DNA from 4 places in the Hahella sp. NBU794 genome. Region 2 is predicted to be linked to each of the others. Evidence: predicted binding sites of a transcription regulator. Region 2 holds the regulator's gene; each other region holds the start of a gene.
What was found. The regulator sigma-54, encoded in region 2, starts transcription at its own class of promoters, with help from an activator protein. The targets are predictions, from matches to a motif close to TGGCACNNNNNTTGCTNT.

Region 1 (5,246 bases), 3.2 Mb from region 2:
CGACCTCCTGTTGAATCAGCTAATATAGATAGTATTCATACAACCGCTTATAATGGCGCCCGTTATAAAGCCGGCCCCGGTTTTTAATATCTATCTGGTAAGACCGCTGAATCTTAAGGAGTAGAACCAAGTGACGTCTGTATTACCACGCTGGACTTGGTGTTGCATCTTGTCCCTGTGGGTGACGATGACCCAGGCGAGCCCGATCGCAGGCTTGCCGTCGCAATTATTGGAGTGGGCCGCCGCCGGCCAGCCATTATCTTTTCCCTCTCAGCAAAAAATGCTGCATCCCGCCGAAGTTCGGCAGATTTACGACATGAGTTTATACAAGCCCGTTTGGTTTGCGGATGAAACCCTGACGGAGCGCGCCTATGCATTAGTGAGGACGCTTGAGCATACCGATCAGGAAGGCTTGCCGTCGCAAAGATATCACACTGCGGTTTTGTCAGAGCTGTTGGGGCAGTACCGGGCGGGACCTGAAACATTCGGACGCGCGTTTGAGTTGGAGCTGCTGCTGACCGACGCTATGGTGGCGCTGTCCAGTGACCGTCTGACCGGCCGCTTTGACCCCAGGTCGATCGACTCCGTCTGGCGTGAAGAGCGCACTAGCGGCGAACTGGCTCCTCGTCTGTATCAGGCGATTGCCGAGGATCGTCTGTTGGAGGACATGGGCGCCATGGTGCCGACGCCGGAAGTGTACCAGGGCCTGTCGCAACTGCTGACGGATCTGCGCGAAACGGAAGCCCAGGGCGGTTGGCCTATGGTGTCTTACGGTCCGACGCTGCGACCCGGGCAGTCCGATTCGCGAGTCATTGAATTGCGCCGTCGCTTAATCGCCAGCGGCGACATGGAACGGCCGATGATTGATACCTCCGCGGGGGATGATGAGACCCTTTTTGACGAAGCCTTGGTAAAAGCCGTCCGCTTTTTCCAAGAGCGTCATGGCCTGAAGCCGGACGCTATCGTAGGAAAAGAGACCCTGGCGATGCTGAATACGCCAATTTCCGAGCGTATCGAGCAGGTGCGCAGTAATCTGGAGCGTCGTCGTTGGACCCCAACAAATCTGGGCGACCGCTATGTGGTGGTGAACATCGCCGATTACCGTCTGGATCTGGTGGATCACGGCCGCACCGAACTGAGCATGCGTGTAGTGGTGGGTAAGCCATACCGCCGCACTCCCGCTTTCAGCGGGTTGATGACTTATCTGGTGGTGAACCCTCAGTGGGAGGTGCCAACCCAGATCGCCGAAGAAGACATGCTGGAGCGCTTTATCGAAGACCCGGAATTCATCAGCAAAATGGGCTTCAGGGTATACAAAGGCTGGGGACGGGAAGAGGCCGCCCTGGACCCTGAAACTATCAACTGGGAAGAAGTCAAAGGCGGCAAGTTTCCCTATCGCCTGCAACAGGCGGCGGGCCCGATGAATGCGTTAGGGCGTATCAAGTTTATGTTTCCCAATGAATTTAATGTGTATCTCCACGATACGCCGAGCAGAAGCTTGTTCTATAAATCACAACGGGCCTTCAGCTCAGGCTGTATTCGCCTGGAGCGTCCTCTGGAACTGGCTGCAGCCTTGATCGGCAGTAAGAAAAGAACCGGCATCGAGCTGGACAAAATACTTGCGTCGGGGGAGCCGACCACACTGCGTTTACCGAGCCCGGTTCCAGTGCATCTGCAATATTGGACCGCCTGGATGGATGACTCCGGCGTGGCGCAATTCCGTAAGGATGTATACGGAAGAGACGCCCGACTGCAAATGGCGTTTGAAGGCAAAACGCTAGCGCCGGAGGATAATGAATGGTTAGAGCACTAACGGTCATTGCGCTCTGTCTGCTGATGACCCGTGCTTTTGGATTTGAACCCGGTAAAGTCGACTTCAGTATCAGTTTCAAAGGCGAAACCAGTGATTATCGGGTTATGTCCGCATTTTTGCAGGCGTCAGAAGAATTTGTCTTCAAAATTAATCTGCCGGAGAGCGAGCAGATTGAAATAAGCGGCCAGGGCGATGTCGTCAAGGAGCCCGGCGATCGTTATCGCTGGACCGCTCCTGCGCATCCTGGTGTGAGTCGTTTGACTATTCGCAGGCCTTCCACCGGGGCGCAAATAACCCTGAACCTGTTTGTGTTGGTGCCGGCGAACCAAGTCGAAGAGGGGATGCTGAGTGGCTATCAGATAGGCCACTATCCCAGTGAGGCCTACCTCAACCAGGCGATCTATCTTCCGCCTCCCGGCTACCTCGAAGTCACCAAGGATATGCTGGATATCGAGCTGACGCCCAATTACCGTTTGGAGCAGTTTCTATGTCGGCAACCCTCGGAGTTCCCCAAGTTTCTGGTGCTGCGGGAAAAGCTGCTGCTTAAGCTGGAGTATTTGACGGAGCAGGTGAATGCTGCAGGTGTGCCGGTTTCTTCTTTCGTTATTATGAGCGGCTTTCGCACCCCCTACTACAACACCTCCATTCGCAACGCGATGTACAGTCGTCATCAATGGGGCGGGGCGGCGGATGTCTTTATCGACGAGGACCCCAAAGACGGCAAAATGGACGACCTTAACAAAGACGGCAAAGTCGACAAAGATGACGCGGAGTATCTGGCGCAGCTGATTGAGAAATTTGCCGAGACGCCTGAGTACAAGTCCTTCATCGGCGGGTTGGGCGTATATTCCGCTAATAGTTATCACGGTCCATTTATTCATGTGGATGTGCGGGGAGCCATGGTCCGGTGGTAAGCCGGGCCCAGTGTTGTTGTTCAGTATTGAGCACCCTGAAGTAGACCTGCTTGCTATCCTTACACTGGCGAAAAAAAGCCCGAAGCCGTGAGGCTTCGGGCCCTGCTGATGTCTATGCGCATGGAGTGCGATGAATTAGTTGATCATCAACTTGTTTTCAACGGAATCCACGTCGTCAACATTGCTGGCCAGTTTTTCCGCCAGATCCTTCTCTGCTTCTGAATCCACCGCGCCATTCAGCGTTACCACACGGCCTTCTGTATCCACATCAATATCAAGACCGGCGACGGACTCGTTGGCCAGCAGCTTCATTTTCACCTTAGCGGTAATAGTGGCGTCAGCCACGGAGCTTTTAAAGCTGTCGTTATCCGCGTTTTCCTTTTTGGCGGGCGTGGAGGCTACCTGCAATTGGTTATCCACATCCTTAACGCCTTCTACGCTCAGAGCGATCTGTTCCGCCAGCTCTTTTTCCACTTCGGAACTGACTGTTCCCACCAGCGTCGCGTTGGAGCCATTAACGGAAGCGTCAATCTCGAACGTGCTCAGGTTTTCGTTGAACAGAATGGCGGTTTCAATCTTGCCTTCAGTCCAACCGTCCTTGAAATACTTCTTCGCATCCTGGCTCATTTCTTCCGCTTTCTGACCGACAGTCTCTTCCTTCTTAACTTTGTCGCCTGCCGCGTAAGCAGGGGCCACGGTCATAGCGCCAGCCAGAGTCGCAGCGATCAGAGCAGCATAAGCAGGTTTCTTGATAAAAGTTTTTGGCGTTTTCATAACGATCTCCTTTTCTATCTTTTAAAGTCCCGGATCTCTATCGAGACCGGGTAACAGGTCTCTATGCCTCGTTGTCACTTAAGAGATAGCTAGAAGCGTGCCAAGTTATTTTTGACGAATTTAGCGCTTTTTATGCACACTTTGGCGTAAATTTGTACGTTTTTTCCGTTTGGCTGGTAATCTTGGGTAAAAGGCTTGCAGAACTTACAAAGTGTTGGGTTTTCAGGGAGCAGATTGGAAGGCGGATGCATCTATATATTATTGGAGCTATCAGGTTAGTGCTTGAAAGAATATCCTTGACGCCTCTGGTTCTGGCGAGGGCATTGTTTAAAGGAGAGTAGAGTCTTGAGTAAAGAAACGCTTCTTACTGTCAAAAGGTGGATTTCTTGGAAAACTGGTGCAATCAGCAGGGCTGCTTTTTTTAGGGCGATTGATGATTATATACAGGAAAATGATAGCCCTGAGTACCGATATATAATGCTGGCTCATCACGAAGCTCAAGATGATTATTTTGTTGAGAAGTATTTTTATGAAAATATTATTGATTTGGACAGTGAAGCGGCGCGCGATGTAACTTTTACCGCAATCATTGAAAGCTATATAGATGGGGTATTGGAAATAGATCAAGTGTCAAAAGCCTTAGTAATTTACTTTTTGAATGATGAGTGGGGGGAGTTGGAATCCCCTAGCGATGACATTAATGCTCTATATGGTCAATGGGTAGGGGGAATCTCGACTCTTGGTGATGTTGAATATTTTGAAACTTTAAAGGCTTTGATTTTGCACTACATGTCTAGAGCTTGAGGTGGGCGATTCAGTATTGAATTTGAAGCTAATCTCCCTAAGACGCTTTCCCCTCTGAACTGGTCTGGTGCCAAGTGTCAGCGCCCCTGCTATATTTAGTATCCAGGAAGGCATATCGACCGGTTTGATCATTCTTGTCTAGTAGTCAGGCGCTTAAGGGCCGATAAACCAGTCTGTCATGCAATGCCTCCGCATCCCAAGCGCATTTGACGCTATCCTGCCAAGAGGGGCTTCATGATAATTAGAAGGTTGGCGGCAAAGCTACTTAAAATGCTCCTTCCGTTTTCTTTCTACTGCGGTTTGCTACAGAACGTAGAAGCGGCGCAGCGCCAGGTAGTACTGGCCGCGACTGAGTATCCTCCTTATTACGGCGAACATTTAGAGAGTAAGGGATTTATCTCGGAGATCATCTTCACCGCCTTTCAACGAGTCGGGTATGACGTGGAGGTAAAATTTTTGCCCTGGAAAAGAGCTTATGGCATGGCGCAGGCTGGCGATTTTGATGGGGTCTACACTGGGTGGTATCGCAAAAACCGGGAGCAGTGGTTTGAGTTTTCAGATCCTCTTCCAGCCAACGAGTTGGGGTTTTATGCTCTCAGGGAGCGTAATATTTCTTATGTCTCACTGAATGATTTACAGCCATATAAAATTGGTGTGGTGCGAGGATATGTGAATCCGCCTGAGTTTGAACAGGCCAGACTGAATACCATTGAAGTCACCGAGGATCGCCAGAATATTCTTAGCCTTTCCCGTGGCTGGATTGATCTTGTGCTGATTGATAAGTTTATGGGGCAGTATATTATCAACACGGAATTTCCCGACTCCGTCAAGAAGTTCATCTGGCTAGACCCTCCGATCAAGGTGGAAAATCAATACCTGATGTTTTCTAAGAAAGCGAAGAATTTTTTGAAAACCTCACAGGACTTCAATCATGGCTTAAA
Region 2 (5,246 bases):
GCTAAGCAGCCGGATTGACGATGCGTTTGTTAAGGCTTGCGACCTGATGCTGAACTGTAAAGGACGCGTGGTGGTTACCGGGATGGGTAAGTCAGGCCATATAGGTAACAAAATTGCCGCCACCCTCGCGTCCACAGGTACACCGTCGTTTTTTCTACACCCCGGTGAAGCCAGCCACGGCGACCTCGGCATGGTCACCCCCGATGACGTTGTATTAGCGATATCCAACTCAGGCAACACGGCAGAAATTGTCACCATACTCCCCCTTTTGAAAAGAATGGGAGTTCCATTAATCAGCATGACCGGCAAACCGGACTCTACTCTTTCTGAAATCGCAGAGGCGAATATCGACGCCAGCGTTGCCACAGAGGCCTGTCCTCTTGGACTCGCACCCACCTCCAGCACCACAGTTTGCCTGGTGTTGGGTGATGCCTTGGCGATAGCGCTGCTAGAAGCGCGCGGTTTTACAGCGGAGGACTTTGCATTCTCTCACCCTGGCGGCGCTCTGGGCCGCAGACTATTACTGAGAATTTCCGACATCATGCATTCTGGCGACGCCATCCCGGTAGTTAAAAGTGGAGCATCCTTGAGTGAGTCGCTCCTGCAAATGTCACAGAAAGGCCTGGGCATGACTTGTATCGTCGACGCAGACGACAAGCTTCTCGGCGTGTTTACTGACGGCGATTTGCGCCGCACTCTAGATAAAAACATCGATATTCGGAGCTGCACCATTGATACGGTTATGACGGCAAACTGCAAGACTGTCACCAAAGACATGCTTGCCGCAGAAGCCCTGGGCTTGATGCAGGAGAAAAAGATCAACGCCCTGCCTGTCGTTAATGCTGACAATAAAGTGATTGGGGCCTTCAATACACAAGACATGCTACGCGCAGGAGTCATTTAATGTCGCCGTCTTTGACCGAGCAACAGACCCAAGCCTTACAACAGATTAAACTCTTAGCGCTGGATGTAGACGGCGTTCTGACAGACGGAACGCTTTATTTCGGCGAATCTGGCGAGCAGTTCAAACCCTTCTCCATACTTGACGGACTCGGCGTCAAGCTGTTGCAAAAAGCTGGAGTAACCGTCGCCATTATCACCGGCCGCAAGTCCGCCATGGTCGCAAAGAGAGCCGGCGACCTGGGCATTTTAGAGTTACTACAAGGCCGCGAAGACAAACTTGTCGGGCTCAATGAGATTCGAGAAAAGCTTGGTTTAGAGCTGAATGAATGCGCCTATGTCGGCGACGACCTTCCTGATCTGGCGGCCATTCGCAGTTGCGGATTTGGCGTTACTGTGCCTAACAGTCACTGGTTTGTTCGCCAGCACGCCACCTACTGCACCTCAGCCCAGGGCGGCAAAGGCGCGGTCAGAGAGGTGTGCGATATGATTCTGGCGGCGAAAGGCCTGCTCCACACCTCCTTGGAAGCCTACCTGTAACTTCATGACAGAACTCTTCAGACAATACAGCAAATGGCTCTACGCGGCTTTGGCGGCGTTTCTGGTTATTTATCTGGTCGCTTATCAGGACGAAGCAAGCGTCCCGTTCTTCGAGGAAGAACCGCTCCTGAAAGACGAACCTGACGCATTTGTCATCAACGCGGTTTACACCACCTACAACAAAGAGGGCGCACTCACCAGCCGCCTGCAAAGCCAACTGGCGAAGCACTATCCCGATACAGACACCGGCGTACTGACGCGCCCCAATCTGGAGATCTTCCAGCAAGGGGAGAAAAGCTGGCATGTGGAGTCTCAGGAAGGCGAACTGCTGATCAAGCAGGACACCCTGAAACTGCGTGGAGACGTGGAAGTAAATGGAGCCTCCAACGACGGCGCGCCGATTCTCATGCAAACGCAAGCGCTCGACTACAACAACAAGTCACGCTTTATCAGCACCGATCAACCCGTTAAGATAACTTCAAATATCAATCAGTTAACCGCTGTCGGAATGGAGGCGGACATTGATAAAAAGCTTATTGTATTACTTTCTCAGGTAACCGGCGTTTATGCACAACCCAAGTAAACTATTCACCGCGGCGCTGTTATTGGGCCTTATTTTCGCCCCGCTTAGCCATGCATTGGACCTTCTTAACGGCAGTGACGAACCGGTGCGCATCAAAGCGGGACGCTGGGAGAGAGACGGCCAGAAAGGCATCGACACCTATATCGGCAATGTCGTTATTACCCAGGGCAAATCCAGCATCGAGGCGGACAAAGTCATTTTATACACCGACGACAATGGCATCAGCCGCTTCCAGGCGACCGGCAAACCCGCTCATTTAGTGCAGTTTGACCAAGAAAAACAAACTGAAACTCACGCTTACGCAGAAAACATGGACTATGACCGCAGCCAGAGTAAAGTCGTTATGCGTAACCATGCACGCATTCTTCAGGACAACAGCTCAGTGGAAGGCGAAGAAATTATTTATTTCACAGACAAGCGTTTAGTCACGGCAAAGGGAGCCTCATCGGGCAATCAAACCGAGCAGGTTGAAATTATCTATCATCCGCCCAAATCTAATAAACAATGAGCACTCTCACCGCCAGAAACCTGGCCAAAGCCTACAAAAAACGCCCCGTAGTAAAAGATGTGTCCGTTGAAATTCGCAGCGGCGAAATCGTGGGCCTCCTCGGCCCTAACGGCGCCGGGAAGACTACCTGCTTCTACATGGTGGTAGGACTCATCCCCAGCGACAAAGGCAGCGTATTTATTGACGAAACGGAAATTACCGGTTTGCCTATGCACGGGAGAGCGCGCAAGGGCATTGGCTATCTGCCGCAGGAAGCTTCGGTCTTCAGAAAGCTGTCCGTAGAGGACAACATCTACGCCATCCTTGAGACCAGAGCGGATCTGAGCCGCAAGGAACGTAAGCTTAAGATGGAAGAGCTGCTGCAGGAGTTTCACATCACCCATATTCGCAAAAGCCTTGGCATGAGTCTCTCGGGGGGCGAGCGTCGACGCGTGGAAATCGCTCGTGCGCTGGCTACGGAGCCAAAGTTTGTCTTATTGGATGAACCTTTCGCCGGGGTGGATCCTATTTCCGTCAATGATATCAAGCAGATTATTGAGCATCTCAAAAAGCGCGGCATCGGCGTTTTAATTACAGACCATAATGTGCGCGAGACCTTGGATATTTGTGAACGCGCCTATATTGTCAGTGAAGGATTTATTATCGCAAGCGGCGCCCCAAGTGATATCCTTGCCAACCCAAAGGTTAGAGAGGTCTATCTGGGTGACCAGTTCAAACTTTAGTTTAACCGGCGGCCTCCATCCAAGATGGACCCCAAGGCTCAAGAGCTTAGGATTAAAGCACCTAATAACTATGAAAAACTCACAAGATCTGTGCCTGAATCGGTGGTAAGCATCAGATGGTTATGAAAACTTCATTGCAGTTAAAGCTGGGTCAACAGCTGACCATGACCCCGCAACTGCAACAAGCAATAAAACTTTTGCAGCTTTCAACACTGGATTTACAGCAGGAGATTCAACAAGCGCTTGAGTCCAACCCCATGCTGGAAGTGTCTGAAGAAGACGAATCTCCCAACCACGTTCAGAACGATACGATCAGCGACATGCTCGCTAACAACTCCAGCAAGGAGCGAACGCAAGAGTCGGGCATGGATGAAGGAGGATTCGCTGAAGAGGACAACTGGTCCGATTCCATTCCGAACGACCTCCCCGTCGATACCGCCTGGGATGATGTCTTCCAGAGCGGATCAAGCAGCTACAGCGGCGGCGAAGATGACGAATACGACTTCGAATCCCGCAATAGCAAAGGCGAAACCCTGCAAGACCACCTTCTCTGGCAACTAAACCTTACCCCCATGTCCGACATTGACCGCATGATCGCTGTTGCGATAATTGATGCAGTCAATACTGACGGCTATCTCTCCCTCACTCCAGACGAAATTCATGGCGGACTGCAAACTGAGGGGGAAGAAGAAATTGAGCTGGACGAAGTACGCGCCGTTTTAAAACGCGTACAGCAATTCGATCCTCCTGGAGTCGCCACCTGCAACTTACAGGATTGCCTGCTAAGCCAGCTGAATCAGTTGCCTAAAGACACCCCCTGGCTCGGTCAGGCCAAGCTGGTGGTCAGCCACTATATCAATCTGCTTGGCAACCGCGACTACGCCCAGTTGATGCGCCGCAGCCGCCTGAAAGAAGACGATCTGCGGGAAGTTCTCAAACTGATTCAAAGTCTGAACCCAAGGCCGGGCGAAGGCATTCAGGAAAGCAATACCGAATACGTGGTTCCTGACGTTATCGTCAAAAAAGCCAACGGCCGCTGGCTGGTGGAGCTGAACCCTGAAATCGCTCCCAAGATCCGCATCAACCCTGGCTATGCAGGTTTGGTGAGACGCGCGGACAACAGCTCAGACAACACTTATTTACGCGACCAGTTACAGGAAGCACGCTGGTTTATCAAAAGCTTGCAAAGCCGTAATGAAACTCTGTTGAAAGTCGCTTCACAAATCGTCGAACATCAGCAAGGATTCCTTGAGTACGGCGAAGAGGCGATGAAGCCACTGGTGCTGCACGATATTGCGGAGGCGGTGGAGATGCATGAGTCGACGATTTCCCGAGTGACCACCCAGAAATACATGCACACTCCTCGCGGCGTATTTGAGCTGAAGTACTTTTTCTCCAGCCATGTCAGCACAGACACGGGTGGCGAGTGTTCTTCGACCGCTATTAGAGCTATTATCAAGAAGTTAGTCGCGGCGGAATCACCGAAGAAACCATTGAGCGACAGCAAAATTGCTGCGCTGCTTGGCGACCAGGGCATCAACGTCGCCCGTCGCACGATCGCAAATTACCGGGAGGCGCTTTCCATTCCGCCTTCCAATGAACGTAAGCGGTTAATTTAAAAGGAGGAATGCAGGCATAAGACTTAAATCAAATAGTCACAAATTGGATGTGCTAGTATTTTTCATGGAAGTGCAAAATTCATAATGCACCGTATATTGGCATTAGGAGCAAAGTATGCAAATGAACATCACCGGACATCAAGTCGAGTTAACTGAAGCACTGAAAGACTACGTTAACAACAAGTTCGACAAGCTCGAACGACACTTCGACAGTATCAGTAATGTCCAAGTTACGCTCTCCATTCAAAAACAGCGTCAGATTGCGGAAGCAACCATGCACATAAGCGGCGCTGACCTGCATGCCAATGCTGAACACGAAGATATGTACGCGTCAATTGACGCACTGGTGGACAAATTAGACCGCCAGATCCTCA
Region 3 (5,246 bases), 470 kb from region 2:
GTATGACCGATCGTGAACTGCCTGAGCGGGCGTGTGCGTAGTAATATTTGTGGGCGGTCAGACCCAGGGGGCGTGTAGTCCTCAAAGGCTTGCATGGCGTTGCGGCAAATATTAAGGAAGGCTTGAATGAGCTGTTCTTTGTCACCGGCGAATTCGGGGATGCTGGGGTCGTAATCACGAATAAGCTTTATCTTGCCGGCGCTTTCTACTTCGATGAGGCTGTAAACCCGCTCCAGCACTTCATGGATGTTGGTCGGCTCTTGTTTAAAGCTGCGATTGGGGCCAAGCATGCGGTCAACCAGATTACGCAGCCTATCCGCCTCATCAATGATGATGCGGGTATAGTCATGCAGACCTTCTTCCTTTAGTTCTTTGTCCAAAAGCTGCGCCGCTCCACGGATGCCGCCCAGGGGGTTTTTGATTTCATGGGCGAGCCCGCGAATCAATATGCGGGAAGTTTCCTGCTTGGAGAGTAGCTCCTCCTCTCGACTGATGCGCAAAAGGCGATCACGGGGTTGAATCTCCATGATGACGTAGACGTCGTTGACGATATTCACGGGAGAAACTGTGTAATCAACCAGAAGGCGGCTCCCGGAGGGCAACAGAAACTCCGCCTCTCTTTGGGTGTAGGTCTGGCCTGTGCGCAGGCACTCTTCCAGGCCCGTCAGCGTGGAGCTGCCTTCTATCAATAAATCCTTGATGGTGGCCCCATGGGCTCTTTGCTCGCTGGTTTCCAGCAACACTTCTGCGGATGAATTACTGAATGCAATCCGCTGCTGGGGGTCAATGACCAGCACGGAAGTGGTCAGATTTTCGAGTAAGCGAGTCTGAAAAACGATGGGTAGCATAATGTTGACCTATTTTTGCATTGAGAATGCAATATCCAAACCAGAACTGCGGTAAAGCGGTGCGAATTACCGGGTTCTCTGCACAGGCGTGGGGCGGATCGCCCAAATGTGAGCTATGCCCTTAGGAAGCGCTCCAGAAGCGGGCTTTGACGGAACCTAAGTCTGCGGCCATGTGCATGATCGTGGCGCATCATGCACAAAGTGGATGCGCCAGGTTTTAATTGTGCGCCATTTTGGTGCGGTGCGTCGGACTAGTTTTTTACGCTGGGACGATGAATGGTGAACTGTACTGGGGTTGCGCTCTGAACGACCCCTGAATTATCAACGACATCAAGAGAAACGGAATGGGTTCCCCGATTGACGCCTTTCAGCTCAAGGAAATTATCCTTGGTTGTTCCAATAGGAGCTCCATCCAGGGAAACGCGGTAGCTGTGGTTGGGATAAAGGGTGGGATCTGAGGTGAACAAGACCGTCAGGTCGCCATTGCCGGAATGAAAAGCGCTGTCATTGCTGGGAAAGGTGATGTTCAGCGTTGCGTAATAGCTTGACGGTGCAGGTTCCGGCTCATCGCCGCTACTAGGCGGGATCTCCGACATTTTAGGCATAGTTATCGTTGCGGTTGGGCCGACCTCGACCTTCTCCGCGCCTTCTCTCTCCTGGTCTGAATATTCCACATTGCCTTGTGCGTCAACCCAGCGATAGATTTCAGCGCAGACCAAACCTGAGTAAGAAGAAAAAAGCGCAGAAGAAAGAAGGATATAAGCGAACCGAGATTTCATAACTTCAACCCAATTGACCAGTTACTTGAACTGTAGCAGAAGCGGAACCAAAAAAAACCCCGCAGAGCGCGGGGTTTTCGAGTCTGTCGTAGTTAACTACGCAGCGGATTATACAGAGTAGTACATCTCAAATTCGACTGGGTGAGTGGTCATGTCCAGACGCTCTACTTCTTTACGCTTCAACTCAATGTAAGCTTCGATCATGTCTTTAGTGAACACGTCGCCTTTAGTCAGGAACTCGAAGTCTTTTTCTGCGTAATCCAGCGCCTGTGACAGAGAGCTACAAACAGTTGGGATGTTCATTGCTTCTTCTTTTGGCAGATCGTACAGATCCTTGTCCATCGCGTCGCCAGGGTGGATCTTGTTCTGGATGCCGTCCAGGCCCGCCATCAACATGGCCGCGAACGCCAGGTAAGGGTTAGCGGATGGGTCTGGGAAGCGAACTTCGATCCGGCGCGCTTTCGGGTTAGTCACGAAAGGAATACGGATGGACGCAGAACGGTTGCGTGCGGAGTAAGCCAGCATAACCGGCGCTTCAAAACCAGGAACCAGACGCTTGTATGCGTTGGTTGAAGGGTTAGTGAAGGCGTTCAGTACGCGAGCGTGCTTGATGATGCCGCCGATATAGTACAAAGCCACGTCGCTCAGGCCTGCATAGCCGTCGCCAGAGAAGATATTCTTGCCGTCTTTGGACAGGGACTGGTGACAGTGCATGCCAGAACCGTTGTCGCCAACCAAAGGCTTGGGCATAAAGGTTGCGGTCTTGCCGTAAGCATGCGCTACGTTGTGTACGCAGTACTTCAGAATTTGCACTTCGTCCGCTTTGCGGGTCAGAGTATTGGCGCCGACGCCGATTTCGCACTGGCCTGCGGTACCCACTTCGTGGTGGTGCACTTCGATGGTCAAGCCCATGGATTCCATCGCTGCGCACATCGCGCCGCGCAGGTCATGCAGAGAGTCGACCGGAGGTACAGGGAAGTAGCCGCCTTTTACGCCAGGACGGTGACCAACGTTGTTTTTCTCGAAGTCGTCGCCAGATACCCAGGCGGCTTCTTCAGAGTAGATTTCATACATGGCGCCGTTGATGTCGGACTTCCATTTTACGCTGTCGAAAATGAAGAACTCGGGCTCTGGTCCGAACAGCACGGTATCCGCGATGCCTGTGGACTTCAGGTACTCTTCCGCGCGCTGGGCGATAGAGCGTGGGTCGCGATTGTAACCCTGCATGGTGGTAGGTTCGATGATGTTACAGGTCAGGTTCAGAGTGGTTTCTTCTGTGAACGGGTCGATAACCGCTGTTTCATCGTCCGCCAGCAGGATCATGTCTGATTCGTTGATGCCTTTCCAACCAGCGATGGAGGAACCGTCAAACATTTTGCCTTCTTGAAAGAATTCCGGAGAGATTTCGCTAGCTGGGATAGTTACGTGCTGCTCTTTACCCTTGGTGTCGGTAAAGCGCATGTCAACCCATTTAACTTCGTGCTCTTTAATAAGATTCAGAGTTTTCTCTGACATTCCAGTTACTCCGTAAGATTTTATTTATGTTGAGGTGAAACCGAAACACTGCAGTAGTGTATCCTCGCCACCATGAAACAGACCCGTGGAGGGGAGAGCGTTCCGGGAAGTCTAACGAGCGCAAAAATACTATCACGCCTCATGGTCAGTTGCTTCTGGTTTTCCTGATTAGCAATTTATTTGCCAAGAGATTTTTGACTTATAACAAATTGTTTTTAAAAGGGTTTGTGAAAGCCCGTTCGGAATGGCCCGATCAAGTCACCCATGGCGCTGCACAGAATTGGTGCGCAAAAGCAAGCTCTCGGGCGCTTTTGGTGCGTCGTGCACCATTTTGGTATCAGGCTAAGGATAGATAAATTTTCGGGAGGGTGTATAAAGATGTATAAAAAAGATTCAGGCGTCAGCTATAATGTCGCGCCCTCAGCCCATGACTGTTTATTTTGCAGGTGTTTTTTGTGATCGAGAAATTAAGAAATATTGCTATCATTGCCCACGTTGACCACGGTAAAACCACACTGGTCGACAAACTCCTTCAGCAGTCGGGCACTTTAGGCCGCAAGGACATGGACGCTGAACGCGTTATGGACTCCAATGATCAGGAACGTGAACGCGGTATTACTATATTGGCGAAAAATACCGCCATCAAGTGGAATGATTACCGAATTAATATCGTAGATACACCTGGACACGCTGACTTCGGCGGCGAAGTTGAACGTGTTCTGTCTATGGTTGACTCTGTTCTCCTGCTCGTTGATGCAGTTGACGGCCCGATGCCGCAAACTCGTTTCGTTACTCAAAAAGCCTTTGCTCGTGGGCTGAAGCCTATTGTTGTCGTCAATAAGGTGGATCGCCCTGGCGCTCGCCCTGATTGGGTCGTCGGTGAAGTGATGGATCTTTTTGACCGCCTGGGTGCGACAGAAGAACAGCTGGACTTCCCTGTTATTTACGCTTCTGCGTTGAATGGCATTGCAGGGCTTGAGCCAGATGCGTTGCAACAAGACATGACGCCTCTGTTTGAAATGGTGGTTGATAAGGTGCCCGCGCCGTCTGTCGATGTTAATGGCCCCTTCCAAATGCAGATCAGCGCCCTCGATTACAACAGCTACGTTGGCGTAATCGGAATCGGACGCGTTTCGCGCGGTAAAGTAAAAACCAATACGCCTGTTGTCGTGGTTGATCGCGATGGCGGCAAACGTAATGGTCGCGTATTGACAGTAATGGGCTATCACGGCCTGCAGCGTGTGGATGTGCCTGAAGCGGAAGCTGGGGACATTATCTGTATTACAGGTCTGGATGAGCTGAATATCTCCGATACGCTATGTAGCCCTGAGCGCCCAGAAGCGCTGCCAGCGTTGATCGTGGACGAGCCGACAGTCAGTATGACGTTTCAGGTTAACGATTCGCCATTCGCTGGTAAAGAAGGTAAGTACGTTACCAGTAGAAATATCAAGGAGCGTTTGGAGAAAGAGTTGCTGTACAACGTAGCGTTGCGTGTAGAGCAAGGCGACACTCCTGATAAATTCATCGTATCCGGTCGCGGCGAGTTGCACTTGTCCGTATTGATCGAAACCATGCGTCGCGAAGGCTTTGAATTAGGCGTTTCCCGTCCAGAAGTTATCGTGAGAGAAATTGACGGACAGAAAGTTGAGCCTTACGAGCAGGTTATCATCGACGTGGAAGATGAACACCAGGGATCGATCATGGAAGTAATGGGCCTGCGTCGTGGTGAGCTGGTTAACATGATTCCAGATGGGAAAGGACGTACACGTCTAGAATTTGTTGTACCTTCTCGCGGCTTGATCGGCTTCCGTTCTCAGTTCCTCACCATGACCTCGGGCACAGGCATTCTGACCCACATCTTTGATCATTATGGTCCTGTGAAAGAAGGTGTGAACGTCGAGCGTAACAATGGCGTTCTTATCTCCAACGTAGCGGGTAAAGTATTGGCGTACGCGCTGTTTAACCTGCAGGATCGTGGCCGTCTGTTCGTAGACCCCAACATCGAAGTCTACGAAGGCATGATTATCGGTTTACATAGCAGAGATAACGATTTGGTTGTTAATCCAACCAAAGCCAAGCAGCTGACCAATATTCGCGCAGCAGG
Region 4 (5,246 bases), 780 kb from region 2:
AAGATCAGCTTTATGACAATGTTGCCTACACTGGCTGGCATACAGGCTACCCTGATGCGCAAGTGCGCATCATTCCCTCCAGTTGCCGTACGTTGCCTCTTGAAAGCGGCGGCGTATTTTTCCTCGCTGAATTTGCTGATAAAGCAGAAGCAATCTGCCCACGCGCCCTGCTCAAAAGAGTGGTCGCGAAAGCGAGAGACATGGGGCTGGAAGTCGATTGCGGTTTTGAATATGAATTCTTTGTTTTTGAAGAGACGCCTCACAGTATTCGAGAGAAATCTTTCCAAGGCCTCACTCCCATGGCGCCGTCAGAATTTGGTTATTCTGTTATCCGCAACAGTGTGGAGTCAGATACCTATTTGAGCCTGCTGCAATTGGCGGATGATATGGACTTTCCTCTTGAGGGCCTTCACGAGGAAACCGGCCCCGGCGTCCTTGAAGCGGCGATTACCCACGATGAAGCAATTAACGCCGCCGATAAAGCGGCATTATTTAAAACGTTCACCAAAATTGCGCTGCAAAAGCAGGGTAAGATGGCCACCTTCATGGCCAAGTGGTCTAAAGACTACCCAGGACAAAGTGGTCACATACATTTATCGTTAAAAGACGATAAAGGGCTGAATCTTTTTTATGATGGAGAAAGAGAAGCCCACATGAGCGCCACGATGCGCCATTTCATTGCAGGCCAACAAAAGCTGATGCCTGAACTGATGGCGATGATTGCTCCCACGGTTAACTCTTATCGAAGACTCATTCCTGGGTTTTGGGCTCCTACAGAAGCCAGCGTTGGCATAGATAACAGAACCTGCGCTATCCGAGTCATTCCTGGAGACGTACAGTCCCAACGTTTGGAGTATCGAATTGGCGCCGCCGACGCCAATCCCTATATCATCCTCGCAGCAGTTATCGCATCGGGTTTGTGGGGAATGGAAAACAAACTTGAGCCTGAATGTATGGTGGAGGGCAACGCCTACGATCAGGCTTTTCCTGAGCATCTGCAGCTTCCATCGACTTTATGGGACGCGGCGCAGCGTCTGAAAAACTGCCAGATGGCCAGAGACTTCTTTGGTTCCCCTTTTGTCGAACACTTTGCAGCGACTCGCGAGTGGGAGGAGCGGGAGTACAGGAAATATATTTCAATGTGGGAGCTGGAACGCTACTTCGAGATAATCTGAGTATAAACGTCAGCTAAGGGAGAAGAAGTTTGTAGATGTCTGGATCAGAGGAAAAGGTTCTTCCTCCGATCCAGGATCATCAAAGCTAGCCGCGACTAAATATTATTTAGCGCGCTTTCTAGCTACCAGACCAACCAGGCCCAAACCCAACAGTGCGAAAGTAGTGGGTTCAGGTACAGAGTGAACAGAGATTTTCCACTCTTCAGTTTCGCCCTGGTAGTAGTGACCAGTTGGAGTCATGCGATCTTCATAGCTACCAGTGTATTTAGTTTTCCACTGGTCATTCCAAGTACCACCGTACATGTTGGTGATGGAGTGGCTGCAGGTTACGATAGAGCGCAACCAGAAATCGCCTACGTCAGCGTTCGTCAGCGTGTACTCGCTTGAGAAGAAAGAGAAGTCAGGGTTGGTAGGCGCTTGCCAAATTCCCAGCACCGGCTCGAAATCAGTCAGTTTGTGCTCGCCGTATGCAATTTCGTCGCTAGCGTCGAATACGCCATTTTGATCCCAGTCAATCCAGGCCTTCATCAGGTCGGCGTAGTGAGTACCCACGTTTTTCTTGTGTACGCTGAATTTGAATTGAACAGTTTGGCCAACAGTCAGATCGTTACGACCCCAGCTTGCGCCGCCATCGGTAGTCCAGGAAACGCCGTAGGAATCGCCATTAGGCGCGTCAGCCAGTTCTTGCCACGCAGTTGTGTCGTGAGTAGCTGTGCCGTAAGAAGCAGGAATAGCGTATGCGCTGGCCGCGCCCAGCATTAATGGAAGGCTTGCTAGAAATGCGAGTTTCTTCATGATGTCCTCTGAACAAATGTCGGTTAAATTAATTTAGCGTAAATGCTAGTTTTTATAGTGAAGAGTCGTGCCCTTATTGTCCCCGTTATACAGCAACCCGCATGCCAACTTTTAGATCTTTGATTTATAAAGACAAAGCTTTTTTGTCTTACTGGATATGTAAAAATAATGGACTATTTTCTGAAACTAGTGCATACCGCACCGACACTCTAACGTACAAAGAAACCGGGAAATCATTTCCTTTACTCCTATCTCTCCATAGACCTCCCAAATTCAAATAGGAAACGTTCCACAAGATTTGCAAAACCCCGCGACATCCCCCAGTAATTTGCAATAATTAAAGCTGAGCAGAGGGAAATTTATTGCGACGACAAGCATAGGGAAGCAACTACCATGAGAATCATTTCACCCATTGACGGATCATTAGTGGCGGAAAGGGAACCAGCCACGGACACGCAAATCCACGCAGCGCTCGAACGCGCACTCACCGCCCAAAGAATCTGGCGCACAGTCTCCATCGCAGAGCGCGCACGCTACTGCCGTCTCGCCATTGCCACACTGGCGGCGCAAGCACAGGAGATCGCTCCAGAGATTACACTCTTGATGGGCCGTCCCGTGCGAGAGACGCCTCAGGAAATCAATGAAGCGGAAGTCTGCGCTGAGTACATGATTGATATCGCCGAAAGATATCTTGAAGACCTAATAACGCAACCAAAAACCGGCTTTCGCCGTTATATGAGACGCGAGCCTCTGGGCATAGTATTGTGTGTCGCCCCCTGGAATCACCCATACCTGGCCGCGGCCAATGCGATTATTCCTGCGCTCATGGCCGGCAACTGCGTTATTCTCAAACATTCCATACAGACGTTATTGTGTGCGGAGCGGTTCTCTCACATTTTTTTTGAGGCAGGGCTCCCAGACGGCGTATTTCAGCATTTGCACGTCAACGACGCAGATACATTACGCTTGATCAGCGACCACCGAATAAGCCATGTCTCTTTTATGGGCTCCAGTGCGAAAGGCGTCGCCATTGAACGCGCCGCCGCTGGAACATTCAAAAAGCTAACCCTAGAGTTAGGCGGCAACAATCCTGCTTATGTTTTCTCCGATGCGTCATTGCGTATATGCGCCACCGGTATCGCTAATGGCGCACTATTCAATTGTGGGCAATCCAATCGCGCCATTAACCGGATTTACGCTCACGAGGACATCTATGATGAAATATTAGACGCCCTGGTTGCAGAAGTTAAACGCTACAAACTGGCGAACCCGATGGACCCCTCCACAACATTAGGGCCAATGGCGAACCAGCAAAAAGCCATGGAGGTCAAAACACAACTGGACGCGGCTATCGCCCAGGGCGCAACGCCTTGCATTGAGCACACTCACTACTCTGACGCAAGCCTCGGCCCCGCCTACTTGCCGCCACAAGTGTTAACGAATGTCGATCATTCCATGGCGTTGATGACAAGTGAAACATTCGGTCCAGTTATGGGCGTCATGAAGGTGAAGGATGACGCTGAAGCCATCCACTACATGAACGACAGCCTCTATGGATTGAGGGCCTCACTTTGGACCCAGGACGCCGCCCGCGCCCAGGCAATTGGGGAGCAACTGCAGACTGGCGCAGTGCTGATGAATCAAAGCACTCAAATTGACCCCACCCTGGCTTGGGGGGGCGTTAAGCAATCCGGATGCGGCTCACTGTTATCGGAACTTGCCTACACGCAACTCACCCAAGCCAAATCTTACTATTTGCGTATGGCTTAGCCTGATAGATAACTTCTTTTCGTTTCAGGGGTGTTCAGATTATAAAATCAAGCGGCGGCTGAGCCGTCGCGCCTTTACACCCTATTGTCACTTTGCGATAGCGCCGATAATTTGGAAACTTCATTTGTACACCTGTGGAGCTCTGCCCGTCTCTGGCGGTATTCCGGGAAAAATAAGTCCCTCTCAGGAGTACAGGTCATTCTGGTGGCATGGTGAGTGCGTTGGCTATGGCAGGTATTGGCCCTCGGATTACAGCGCCCCCGACCTGAAGCAGGGCTTACAGCTCGCTCAGGAAGCCGCGGAGCGCTTGAAGGTCCCCTTTCTGGTTATCGACATAGCCAAAACCCGGCAAGGGCATTGGATCATCATCGAATGCAACGACGCCCAGGAATCTGGTTACGCCAGCATTCCCCCACTACAGCTTTGGCGCAATATCCTGGAGCAGGTCAAAAGCAATAGTCAGGCTGATCATTGAGCGCCTCCCCTCTTGCAAACGCTGCAATGGTTGGCGAAGATTCCGCGTATCTGTTTAAAGGACTTTTTCAGGCAGAAGTATGACAAGAAAAATATTCTGGGAAGACCCCTATCTCACGACTCTCAGCACTTACGTCACTGGCGTCCAGGGCGCGGCAGTAACGGTTGAGGAAACTATCTTTTACGCATTTTCCGGCGGTCAGGAAAGCGATCATGGGACCATTGGCGGCTTCAGAGTGATCAGCGCGCGCAAGGAAGAGCAGGAAATTTTTTACGAGCTGCCGCAAGATCATGCGCTGCAGGTTGGCGACCCAGTGGAAATCACCATTGACTGGGAAAGACGGTATCGCCTTATGCGGCTGCACTTTGCAGCCGAGCTGGTGCTCGAACTGTTCTATCGCAAGCTGGGCGGCGTGGATAAAGTTGGCGCGCATATCGCCGAGGAAAAGGCGCGTATCGACTTTTCCTGGCCTCAAAGCATTTCTCCTCTGTTGCCGGACATCGACGCCGACGCGCAGCGTCTCATCGACGAAAACCGCGACATCATCAGCGCGTTCAGTGACGCAGACGCGGAAAGACGCTACTGGCGGGTGGAGGGGTTTGCAGAAGTCCCTTGCGGCGGTACGCATCTGACCCGTACTGGCGAAGTCGGACGCATCTCTATGAAACGCAAGAATGTCGGCAAGGGCAAAGAGCGCGTGGAGATTTACCTGAGCTAAGCTCCGGGCGCGCCCGGAGCCGCTGTTCCTGGTTATTCGCAGTATTTGATCGTCTTGGTCACACTGTGCACTTTGACATTGGCTCCGGCGCGTATGACAAACTCGCTCAATCCCACTTCCGACTCTGGGTTGCCCCAGTCATAGGTGTAACCCAACCGGGTCCAGGGATAACCGTTTTCGCCGTACGACGTTTTGCGCAGATTTTTGAACCATTCCTTGTGCTCTTTGCTGACAGTGACAAACCGATCGGAAACAGGGAAGTCCAGCTCCGCTTCATGGTCGCTGATTTCTGGATCTGGAGAGGGGCGGAACA

Region 1: the regulator sigma-54 is predicted to act here: its motif matches at 3,587-3,604, upstream of ACQYWX_RS20235 (BON domain-containing protein).
Region 3: the regulator sigma-54 is predicted to act here: its motif matches at 3,311-3,328, upstream of glnA (glutamate--ammonia ligase).
Region 4: the regulator sigma-54 is predicted to act here: its motif matches at 2,060-2,077, upstream of ACQYWX_RS02945 (PEP-CTERM sorting domain-containing protein).

Annotation. Positions count from the first base shown of each region.
Region 1 is NZ_CP192738.1:4,644,276-4,649,521, reverse strand. It holds gene ACQYWX_RS20250 (metallophosphoesterase family protein) at 1-14, shown strand, start outside; gene ACQYWX_RS20245 (L,D-transpeptidase family protein) at 131-1,813, shown strand; gene ACQYWX_RS20240 (hypothetical protein) at 1,798-2,727, shown strand; gene ACQYWX_RS20235 (BON domain-containing protein) at 2,863-3,501, opposite strand; gene ACQYWX_RS20230 (hypothetical protein) at 3,847-4,305, shown strand; gene ACQYWX_RS20225 (substrate-binding periplasmic protein) at 4,540-5,246, shown strand, end outside.
Region 2 is NZ_CP192738.1:1,430,361-1,435,606, reverse strand. It holds gene ACQYWX_RS06435 (KpsF/GutQ family sugar-phosphate isomerase) at 1-904, shown strand, start outside; gene ACQYWX_RS06430 (KdsC family phosphatase) at 904-1,440, shown strand; gene lptC (LPS export ABC transporter periplasmic protein LptC) at 1,445-2,023, shown strand; gene lptA (lipopolysaccharide transport periplasmic protein LptA) at 2,007-2,531, shown strand; gene lptB (LPS export ABC transporter ATP-binding protein) at 2,528-3,253, shown strand; gene ACQYWX_RS06410 (RNA polymerase factor sigma-54) at 3,376-4,872, shown strand; gene hpf (ribosome hibernation-promoting factor, HPF/YfiA family) at 4,988-5,246, shown strand, end outside.
Region 3 is NZ_CP192738.1:963,611-968,856, forward strand. It holds gene glnL (nitrogen regulation protein NR(II)) at 1-848, opposite strand, end outside; gene ACQYWX_RS04295 (DUF4124 domain-containing protein) at 1,100-1,627, opposite strand; gene glnA (glutamate--ammonia ligase) at 1,736-3,142, opposite strand; gene typA (translational GTPase TypA) at 3,598-5,246, shown strand, end outside.
Region 4 is NZ_CP192738.1:648,945-654,190, reverse strand. It holds gene ACQYWX_RS02950 (glutamine synthetase family protein) at 1-1,175, shown strand, start outside; gene ACQYWX_RS02945 (PEP-CTERM sorting domain-containing protein) at 1,278-1,970, opposite strand; gene ACQYWX_RS02940 (aldehyde dehydrogenase family protein) at 2,364-3,740, shown strand; gene ACQYWX_RS02935 (ATP-grasp domain-containing protein) at 3,865-4,215, shown strand; gene ACQYWX_RS02930 (alanyl-tRNA editing protein) at 4,295-4,933, shown strand; gene ACQYWX_RS02925 (hypothetical protein) at 4,966-5,246, opposite strand, start outside.